Regions from separate parts of the Paenibacillus sp. JT22N1 genome, predicted to be linked through region 3. Evidence: riboswitches for the same ligand, from Rfam matches in the RefSeq annotation. Region 3 holds a riboswitch; each other region holds the start of a gene.
What was found. A riboswitch is a leader RNA that binds a small molecule or an ion and turns the genes downstream of it on or off. The one in region 3 is predicted to bind cyclic di-GMP.
Positions count from the first base shown of each region.

Region 1 (3,283 bases), on a different contig from region 3:
TATCCCATCACCGAGCCAATAAAAGGTCCCATGTGAACGCCTAGCTTATTTAACAGAATCAGTGCACCGAATGCGATTAGCAGAGCGGCTAAGCCCGTATTTCTTTTCATCGTTTCGTCACCGCCTTTCGTTGTTTGCTGTGTTGTTTGCTGTGCTCTTGTTCATGTCTTTATTTTAGGTAAAAACGAAGCTTTCCAAAACGGACTAACGACGGTATTTGTTCCTAGACCTTAGTCGGGGCGCATCTAAGACCTGTGTCAGGCAAAAACAGTGTTTATACGACAGACATATTGGTTAAATACTTAACAAACTTGGTAACTCACGCTTTTAGCATGGAAAAGGAAGGATTATCTTATATGAAACAACGAATACGAACATTAACTATACGCATCCTGTTATCTGCCTTATTCCTTCTATTACTCCCAACATATGCTTGGGAAGCAACGGCGATAGCGCCTGTTTCGGAATCATTTAAGGCGGATATTACTAATAAAGAGCCCCTGCCTATGGTAAAACTCTTTCGTACTATTCCCAAAAAAACGTCCACAGCAAGTAAAGAACCACTCTTTTCTTTTTCCGTGCTAAGCGACGTACATGTGGGTGCAGAAGATGAAGATTCACAAAAGCGCTTCCGTACGGCTTTAGCCGATCATCGTCTAATTCGACCTGAGAGCAAACTTATGGTACTAAATGGTGACCTCAGCAATGGCAACGAAGCAGATAATCGGAGTCTAGTCAGCATTATGAGCGAACACACCTTACCTCCCGTTCATGCAACGATTGGTAATCATGAGTATTATGGAATGTGGCAAACGGAGAATGGCGGTCAGGATACCAGCAAGCTGAATCCGAAATGGACAAGCCAAAAGGCAATAGACCTATTCCATCAGATGTTTAACTATGAAAAGCCCTACCATGAGCTCGTGATGGATGATTATCACTTTCTATTTCTTGGGGGTGAATTTTATCGCGATGTGGATCCTAACGTGAAAGAGGATGCCTATCTATCCACTGAACAACTTACTTGGTTTCAGGAAAAGTTGAAGACAGTTGCGGCTGCAGCGCCGGACAAGCCTATCTTCGTCTTCCTGCATCAACCGCTCGTTCATACCGTGGACGGCTCGGATCAAGAGCTTGGAGTTGTACAGCATGAAGAGCTTAGGGCGATTGTGAATGCATATCCGAATGTTGTGTTCTTCAGTGGACATACCCACTGGAATTTAGAGACTACTAAGCAGATTAAACAGCTGGAGTTCCTTGCGGTATCTAGTGCCGCTGTCCACGAAATTTGGAATTCGAATAATGAGCCTGAAGGCAGCGCGGCTAGCCAGAGCATCGTTGTGGACGTTTATACGGACCGTATTGTGATTCAAGGGCGTGAACATTCGGAGAAGAGATGGATTGAGCCGGCATTTGTGAAGCGTTATGAGGGGAATAAAAAAACTACCTAACGAGGCCGCAAGGTAGTTGATCATTTATATACATCGTTCAACTAAAGAAAATATCACACTATTCCGAGCAGTTTTTGTAATCGAACAAAATCCTTGGCACGTTTGCTGCGGGTCGAATGTATTGTGCGGAAAGATGGTAATTGAGACAACTCTTTTATGAAGCAAAAAAAGTTTTGTCCGGAAAACCGTCTCCCTCTGCATAACATCTTGCAATAGCTGAAGCAGCCTTCATGAACATATGGTCTTTGGTAGTACCCGGAACTCTCTCTAGCTGCCGAAATTCTTCATGAACTATATTAAATTCAATTTCACCCAAACTTTCTTCTGTTGGACCAAATTTGTATATGACCTTTTCGGCATCGTCGAACACTTTAATAAGCATAAGATATGTTGCCATTTTGGGACCCTCCTTCCTTTTTTGGCAATAAAAAAACAAGCCCCTAAAGAGTAACCCGGCTATCGTCCCATGACATATGACTCATGGCTTAGACCCGTGGCTTTGCGTCTCCACCTTTCGATGGATTTGCCTTTGTTCATTATTGCTTGATATTAGGTGTGTTTCACTCATTATTGCTAGTCGTAAAGAACTAACTATTTCCATGGTATTCCATAAAATAATGAAATTCAACATATTTCTACAAAAAAGAGGCACCTACTACGCAAAGTGTGTGATTTCATACAAAAAAGGCCAACCAGAGTACTGGTTGACCCATAAGGTAAGGCAATTTTCTTAAGTTATTCATACTCTTCTAATAGAGCCTATTATCTATTACTCTAATCTCTTCGAAGTTCCTGTCACTAAATCAATCTCAAATATCTCTTCTGGAATCCCTAGTTCCTTTGTCGTGAATAGAGAATAACGATTTGATGCACTTGATGGCTTCATGATTCCCCAATTATTAACCTTTTTAATTCCAAGTCCCACAAACTTATTTGTATGAATATCAACAGGGATGCTCATTTCTTCCCCAGTGGCAGCACTTTTTACATAAAGTCGCGCATGACTGTTTTTTTGAAACACATTAATTAAATCAACTCGATACTCATATTTATCATCCCTAGTAATTTTCAATGAATCACTTGTAATTTTTTCGGTTAACCACCCCTGAGTGCTAACACTTTGAATTAAATAGACTGAAAGAATTATAAGTAATATCATTCCAGAATAGAATCCTGCAAGAGCTACCCCACTGGATGGAACCCACCTTTTTATTAGCATTCGAATAGATAATATTGTAATAGCGAGAGAAGGAAGCCCCGCCATAATTAATGTTACAGTACCACGAGATCCAAAGATCGCTGAAAATTTGCTGTTGTTCCAAACAGAAACCATCCAAATGATATAACACTAAAAATGGTTACTAACAGCCACAGAATCTTTAACCATTGATGCATTTTTCTTCAGCCCTTTCATGTGAAATCTTAGAGGTTCAACTGGACAAGCTTATGCATTAGCCATCCATAAATTCATACGGGGCTGATGAGGGTTAAGTTGGATTGAACTTAGCCGACCGATTCATTCGGCACTGGGTGGGGGGGGGGGGGGGGTAAAAGAAAGACCTTGGAGGTGTTACCCTCAAGGTCTTCAGTAATAAGATTTTTAACTTTTCGTAATGGTAGTTAATTAACTAGATAAACCATAAATGATTTAGCTTTTCCTTCAACCACTACCTCAATCACTTCATCCTGCCAAAAAGGCAAAATAACATCCTTCAAACCTGAAATTATTTGACTTTTAACATTAGGTATATCCTTAATGAACCAATTATAGTTATCTATAATTAGTATAATTCTATCCTCTTCTATCCACTCTAAATCTCTCATCCAATCAT
Region 1 covers NZ_JCAUAW010000015.1:152,111-155,393, reverse strand. Annotated here, with positions in the region: gene AC58UU_RS27030 (hypothetical protein) at 1-110, opposite strand, end outside; gene AC58UU_RS27025 (metallophosphoesterase family protein) at 357-1,451, shown strand; gene AC58UU_RS27020 (hypothetical protein) at 1,606-1,848, opposite strand; cyclic di-GMP riboswitch class I at 1,895-1,989, opposite strand; gene AC58UU_RS27015 (hypothetical protein) at 2,221-2,715, opposite strand; gene AC58UU_RS27010 (barstar family protein) at 3,072-3,283, opposite strand, start outside.
Region 1: it holds a riboswitch for cyclic di-GMP, as region 3 does, so the genes downstream of both, AC58UU_RS27020 (hypothetical protein) here and AC58UU_RS31835 (pyridoxal phosphate-dependent decarboxylase family protein) in region 3, are expected to answer to the same signal.

Region 2 (3,283 bases), on a different contig from region 3:
GTCGGACGAGGCACCGACCAAAGACGTTCCAAGTGCGCGCGTATCGACGGCGCGGACATAGATCTTACGGCCGGCCGATTCGTCGCCGCTGAGGAATGTGTAGGGCAGCGGCGCACCATGCGTCGCATAGGCTGCCGCCAGTCGGCGGAAGGTCCGCAGTCGGGTTTCGCCGCCTTCCGCCGAATTGGCCGCCCAAGCCGCCGTGTCGGCCGCCCGGTGCGTACTCCAATTGGCGGAACGAACAAAGAGCGCATAGTTCGGGGAGGACGAATCGAATGCGGTATGCTGCATGATATGGTCCGCGTAGCCGATGTCCCCGCGCAATTCCCGGTCGAAGACAGCGGCGAATTTATACGCTGAAGCACCGAACTTGCTCTGGTCGGCGTGCATATCGTTCGCTCCCGTTTCGGTCATGACCATTTCCTTCGGCAATCCTTCTTCCGTGCCGCCGTTATAGGTCAGCAGATTCTCGTTCAGGGCGCCTCCGCGCGCCTGCGCAAGTCCGGACAGCCCGTAGCTGTGGCCGTTCGTCAGGTCCGACAGGGCTTCGATCGGCCGCCGCTGCGCGGGATCCCGCTCCCAGCCGTACGGCGTTCCTTTGGTTGGCCAGTAGGCCCAGCCGGGAGCGACGATCTTGACCCAAGGGGTGCTTTGCTGTTCCGACTTCAGGAACTGAGCCAGCTCCACGAGCGAGGATTGGTTATGATTGAACACGCCGGGTTCATTGTCCATTTCCAGATAGGTGAAATAGGAGCCATAATCGGCCATGAACTGGCGGTAATAGGTCTTCATGCTGTCAGGCATGTGGCCGGCGGTCATGTCTGGGCCGTTCATAAAGTCCGTGCCGAAGATCCCTCCCACCGGCTGCAGATTCAGGTCCTTCATGGTCTTCAGGTAGGAGACGATGCCGTCCTGCCACATTTTCCTCGTGTCAGAATAGAAGCCCGTCCGCATCATATTCCTGCTGTAGGCAATGCCGAGCCATTCCATCAAATCGGGCAGGAGCCGGGTTACATCGTCGTTGATTGCAAATGAATTGGTGACGGCGGTGCCCAGATGCACATACCGGCCATGGATCGGCTCGGACGCCGGGGCGGAGAGCGCGGTCATCGACAACTCGTCCCACTCGTACCACAGGTTTGCATCCCCCGAAGTATTGGAATAGGACCCAGCGTACACCTCCAGCTTTAGCGTATTTTCCCCGGCCATCAGCAGCTCGTTCGGTATATACAGTCGGTAGAGGTCGCGGTAGGCATAGGCTCCGCCGCTGCCGGCGGTTCCGGCAATCTGCAGGAGCCCCGCCATCCTGCCGTTCGAATAAACCGCTATCTGAGGAACGGAAATATAGGCATTCAGGATGTGAACGTCGAATTCCACGCCGTATGCTGGCAGCGCGGACAGTGTGTAATCGATGCTAAGCGTTTTGTTGACGCTAGCTTTCATGCCTTTCGGGAATACCTTCCAGTCGCTTGGTGCAGCATACGGCAAGTAGACGGCGTAAGAAACGGTCATGGCTTTGAAATCGGAGAATTCGGCGGAGCTTCCGTCATGGACGCCGATGGTCCAGACGGTTCCGGCAGGCGGCTGCATAGCGGCTTCGGCAATGGTGGAGTCGGCCGGGATGGACAGGCTGCCGATGGCAAGCAACAACGCCATGAGAGAGGCGATGATTTTGGCGAGGAAACGGTAAAGGGAATGTGAAGCCTTTCTTGCGGTCTTTCCAGGTAATTCGGGGACGGTTCGATCGTTTTTTTTGCATTTGCTGATCATAGTAAATTCTCCTCCGGTTTAAAATACCCCTTTACGCCGCGGGTTTGCTTGGGTAGGCAAACCGGCGCCCGGCTTGGGCGGAGGAGGAACAACTTTTCATAAACGGCGGCAATCGTTCAAAAAGCTCTTCCCCCGGAACGTCTGAGTGCCGCGCTCCGTATAGAGCGTAGCGTTCAAAGGACATTCTTTTTTCCGGCAGCACGGCTGCCACCCTCGTTCTCCGAATGCAGAGACGAAGAAGGCCCTATGGCTTTGCGTCCTTGCCTTTCGACAAGTTTGCCTTTGTCACAATGGGTGAAGCTGTTTGAAGCATAAGATGGGAAATTGGGACCAGAGTGACGGTCGACAAATTTATACAAAAACTGCTGCGGTTGCTTGGCGTGAGAAAAAGAATGGTAGGTAAAAAGTTGTGTTTTTTTGGAATGATGATAGCCAAGTCAACCTATATATAAAACTTACAGCGGTTTAATAATAGTATCGTCTCGGCCGGGATGATTTGTTAGTATGTAAGAAGGAATGGTCCTTATTGACTGGGTCGAAATAGATATAGTGGGTTTAAATGCCTATTAATCTCTCGTTTCACTGGGCTGAAAGACAGGCGAAGGATCCGAATAGTCAAAACATGATTGCCAGATCCCGGAGCATGAACGGTAACGGAGATGATTTGGAGTAGAAGTTACTTCAAATTTTGACATAAAGTTACAAAATGTTGCAGCGGATTTGATTGTAAATCAGGACAAGCAGCCTAAATAACAAAACAACCCGGTGATGGTTTCATGGTGCGAATGGTAGGAGGGTGCTTCCTCCAATCGCATTCACTGAGGTAGAGGCTGTAGCGATTATTTTTGCGGTGCATGCTTTGCGCCATTACTCCTCGCTGCCGTTCGAAGCGGAATCCGCCTCAGCGCTGAATAAGTTCTATCTTCATATGCCTGAAGACGTCCGGGACCGGATCGACGGCATGAAGGACCGGGTCGATTTCATTACCCCGACAAGGCGTGGCGATGTGTTGTCATAATTTTTGAGAAAATTTTCAGAATTAGTGAGGATAGATTCTCAAAATAGTTGAGAAATCTATAATAATGCATTAACATACAGGAAGTAGTTTATCCAAGTCTTCAAAAGTAGAGTTATTAAACCAATTACGAGACCTGTGGAGTGCTATTCACTCTAAGTTTGGAACGGAAATAAAGGGAAGTAACGGTGGAAGCCCTTCTCATGAAGGGCTTTTGTTTGTGTGCCTCACAGTCGCACAATCTAAGTGGTTCAAATCCACTCGGTAACTTTACCCTTTAAAGTGCCGTAGCCGAAGTAGAGATCCTAATCCAGCAGGCAGGAAGGCAAATCATCCGTTACAAATTTCTAATTCAATCATTAGTACTAGTAAGGCCATTTTACTTCATAGGAGCGTCTGAAGGACCATGATAAAGAAAGAAATCGCGCATATTCGCAAGCATTTTAAATTGGATAACGAAATGCTTAAAATCCACGATATTTTTAACGTGTATATCAT
Region 2 covers NZ_JCAUAW010000001.1:730,161-733,443, forward strand. Annotated here, with positions in the region: gene AC58UU_RS03190 (polysaccharide lyase family protein) at 1-1,770, opposite strand, end outside; cyclic di-GMP riboswitch class I at 1,962-2,061, opposite strand; partial or broken gene AC58UU_RS03195 (transcriptional regulator) at 2,564-2,770, shown strand; gene AC58UU_RS03200 (DUF4317 domain-containing protein) at 3,192-3,283, shown strand, end outside.
Region 2: it holds a riboswitch for cyclic di-GMP, as region 3 does, so the genes downstream of both, AC58UU_RS03190 (polysaccharide lyase family protein) here and AC58UU_RS31835 (pyridoxal phosphate-dependent decarboxylase family protein) in region 3, are expected to answer to the same signal.

Region 3 (3,283 bases):
AATCAGTTTTTTACACAGGTTCTTCTTAGTTTGGTACGCGATGGCATGACACTCGTATTCATCATCGTGCTGATGTATCATCTGGACCCACAGCTAACGATGTACAGCATGATCGTGATCCCTATCATTGTGATTATAGCGGTTAGCTTTCGCAGATATATGCGCAAAACCTATCAGCTCTCGAGGACGCAGCTGTCTCAAATGGTTGCTTTTGCCGCTGAGAATTTATCTGGGATGCATCTCATTCAAGCTTTTCATCAAGAGAAGGAACAGATGAATCGCTTCACTGAGCGGAATCTTGGGTATTTTCGAGCTAATTTGAGAGAAATTCGTACCAATGTTTTGTTCAATCGTTCCTTTGATATTTTGGGTAATTTATCGGTGGCCTTTATTACTTGGATTGGCGGTATTGCCGTTTTCGATAAAACGATTGAATTCGGTGTATTGTATGCTTTTATAACTTATATCCGGCAGTTTTTTCAACCGATTAATAACATTACTCAGCAGTGGAATACCCTTCAATCTACGACGGTGTCTGTAAATCGAATTTGGAATATCTTCTCCATTCAACCGGAAGTTAAGGATAAGGAAGGCGTGTTGTCACCCTCGTTATCCGACGTGAAGGGGGACATTCATTTCAATCATGTTCATTTCGGTTATTTGAAGGATACGGCTGTTATTGAGGATCTAGAGCTTCATATTGAACCCGGCGAAATGATCGGTATCGTGGGGACGACGGGTGCTGGTAAAAGCTCGCTGATTAGTCTGCTTTGCCGCTTTTATGATGTACAGGAGGGAAGTATCCGCATTGATGGCACGGATCTTCGAGATATCCCGCAGGCCGTGCTACATCGTATGGTTGGACTCGTACAGCAGGAACCGTACTTATACGCAGGCAGCATTTTGGACAATGTCCGGATGTTCGATGAAACCATAACACGTGAGGAAGTGATAGAGGCATGCCGGATGGTTGGGGCAGACAATCTCATTTCACGAATGAAGGATGGTTATGAGACACGCATATCCGAGAGAGGAAGCGGGCTTTCCGCAGGCGAGAGACAACTGATCTCGTTCGCAAGAATTATCGTATTCCAGCCGAAAGTACTGATTCTAGATGAAGCTACAGCGAATTTGGATTCACAAACGGAGCAGTTGATTCAATCCGCGCTGCAGGTTGTAGCCGAGGGAAGAACGACACTTGTTATCGCGCATCGCATCTCGACTATTATGCATGCCAACCGCATCATTGTGATGAGTCAGGGGAAAATTGTTGAAGAAGGGAACCACGTTCAATTACTTGCGCTCCGTGGCTATTACGAGCAATTATATCTGCATTCACAGGGGAATATGGATGCTGCACAAACCATTTCATAGTATGAATGCGCCCAACTGAGGGTGTAAAAATTAGCTTTGTCGGACTCCTAGTCAGGAAGTCGTGACGAAGCTTTTTTTATGCGTGATAAAAGTCCTAGAAGGATGCCTAAAGTTTCTATCGTTTTATTGCATAAATTGATTGGTATAAATGTTTAGTAAAGAGATATCTGATCCTATTTTACCATCGGTCAGAGAAAATGTTAAAAAAGCAATTTAGTTACAATATAATTACTTAACAAACAATAATGGAAAATTGTGTTGTTTATTTTAGTTTACTATACTATACTAATGTATAAAATTGTAAAGTTTGCTGTCGATTATTGTCGAACATGGGAATTTTCACCTACAACTTTATAATGGCAAACCTATTGAAAAATAGGGACGCAAAGCTAGAGGGACTACATCCAACAAGGATATGTCAGCCAGTTGCATTGTAGCAATTGGTGGAATAGGGGCATTTATGCCCATGTTTCTCCTTTTTTTTTGTGAACATTTTCTTAACGCAATTCTATCGATAGGAGAGAAATTAATGAGAGAGAAAAGACTAACGAATGTACAGCAATTATTCCCTAGTGAGGATGGCAACCAACAAACGCGTCAAACGGTTTTGCGACTCATTGAACAATTAGTAACTGGAGTGGATGATCTTAAAAACCCGGACGGCGTCAATCTCAAGGGCGAGAAAAACCGAACAGGGACTTTCTATAACAATCTTATTCGAGATAGCTCCATTCCTATTGGCAGCGTCCCCCTAGAGGAAGTTAATACAGAGCTATTGAAATTGCTGCATGATCATCCTTATCATACGAAATATTTTTTAACGAATATTTTGCCGATGGCAAGCATCCCGGGGATTATGGGCATGATCGCGGCATTTTTGGTTAATGGCAACAATTTATGGGATGTATACGGCCCAGCCGGAGCTGAAGCTGAAGTAAGAGTCATCAGCATGATGTCCAAATTAATAGGCTATGATGCGCTGAAAAGCGGCGGGTATACGACATGGGGCGGACAAGGAGCTGTATTCTCAGGTCTCAGGATAGCGATCGCGAAATTCGTTCCGGACGCATTGCAAAAAGGTGTTCCCGACAACTTGTATGCTTTTTGTTCCGAAGCCGCTCACTACAGCTTGTTTAAATCTATGGAGGCATCGGGCATAGGGAGCGATAGATTGATCAGAGTTCGCACGAATGCTGACAGCTCCATGGATGTGAATGATCTGAGAGTTAAAATGGAAGAAGTGATCGCACGAGGCGGAATCCCGATTTACATTGTAGCTACGACAGGAACAACGGATGCCATGGGGATTGACGATTTGGAACAAATTTATGCTGTGTCTAACAAGGCAGCCGTTCATCATGGGTTGCTTAGACCTCATATTCATGCAGACTCTGCTTTAGGTGCATTCTTTGCTTTCTTTAATGACTATGATTTCACCGCCAATCCACTGGAATTAAAGAAAGATGTCACTCAGGCTTTAATTTCTATCCAAAGCAAGATGAGGCATTTGCATTTGGCCGACTCGCTTTGCTTCGATTTTCAAAAGCTAGGGCAAACCCCTTACCTGACAAGCCTATTTCTGGTCAAGGATGCCGCCGATTTAAGACTTATGGATCTGCATCCGGATGAAACCCCCTATGTCGGACATCGGGGATACGGACAGTATCATACTGGGTATACGTTGGAGTGCTCGCGCATGGCAAGCTCCATCAGTATATACAGCGCTCTGCTTGCATTCGGCATTCAAGGGTATCAGCAATTGCTAGCTCAGTTCGTTGAGGTTAATCTCGCTTTCCGGGAAGCGCTGCGCCAAGAAATCCCTCAAGCTGAAATCGTTAATAACGACAATCCGGGCATCATTACACTATTTCGTATATATCCGGAAGGCAGTCCGCATTTTCAGGATGAA
Region 3 covers NZ_JCAUAW010000022.1:54,683-57,965, reverse strand. Annotated here, with positions in the region: gene AC58UU_RS31840 (ABC transporter ATP-binding protein) at 1-1,374, shown strand, start outside; cyclic di-GMP riboswitch class I at 1,723-1,808, shown strand; gene AC58UU_RS31835 (pyridoxal phosphate-dependent decarboxylase family protein) at 1,904-3,283, shown strand, end outside.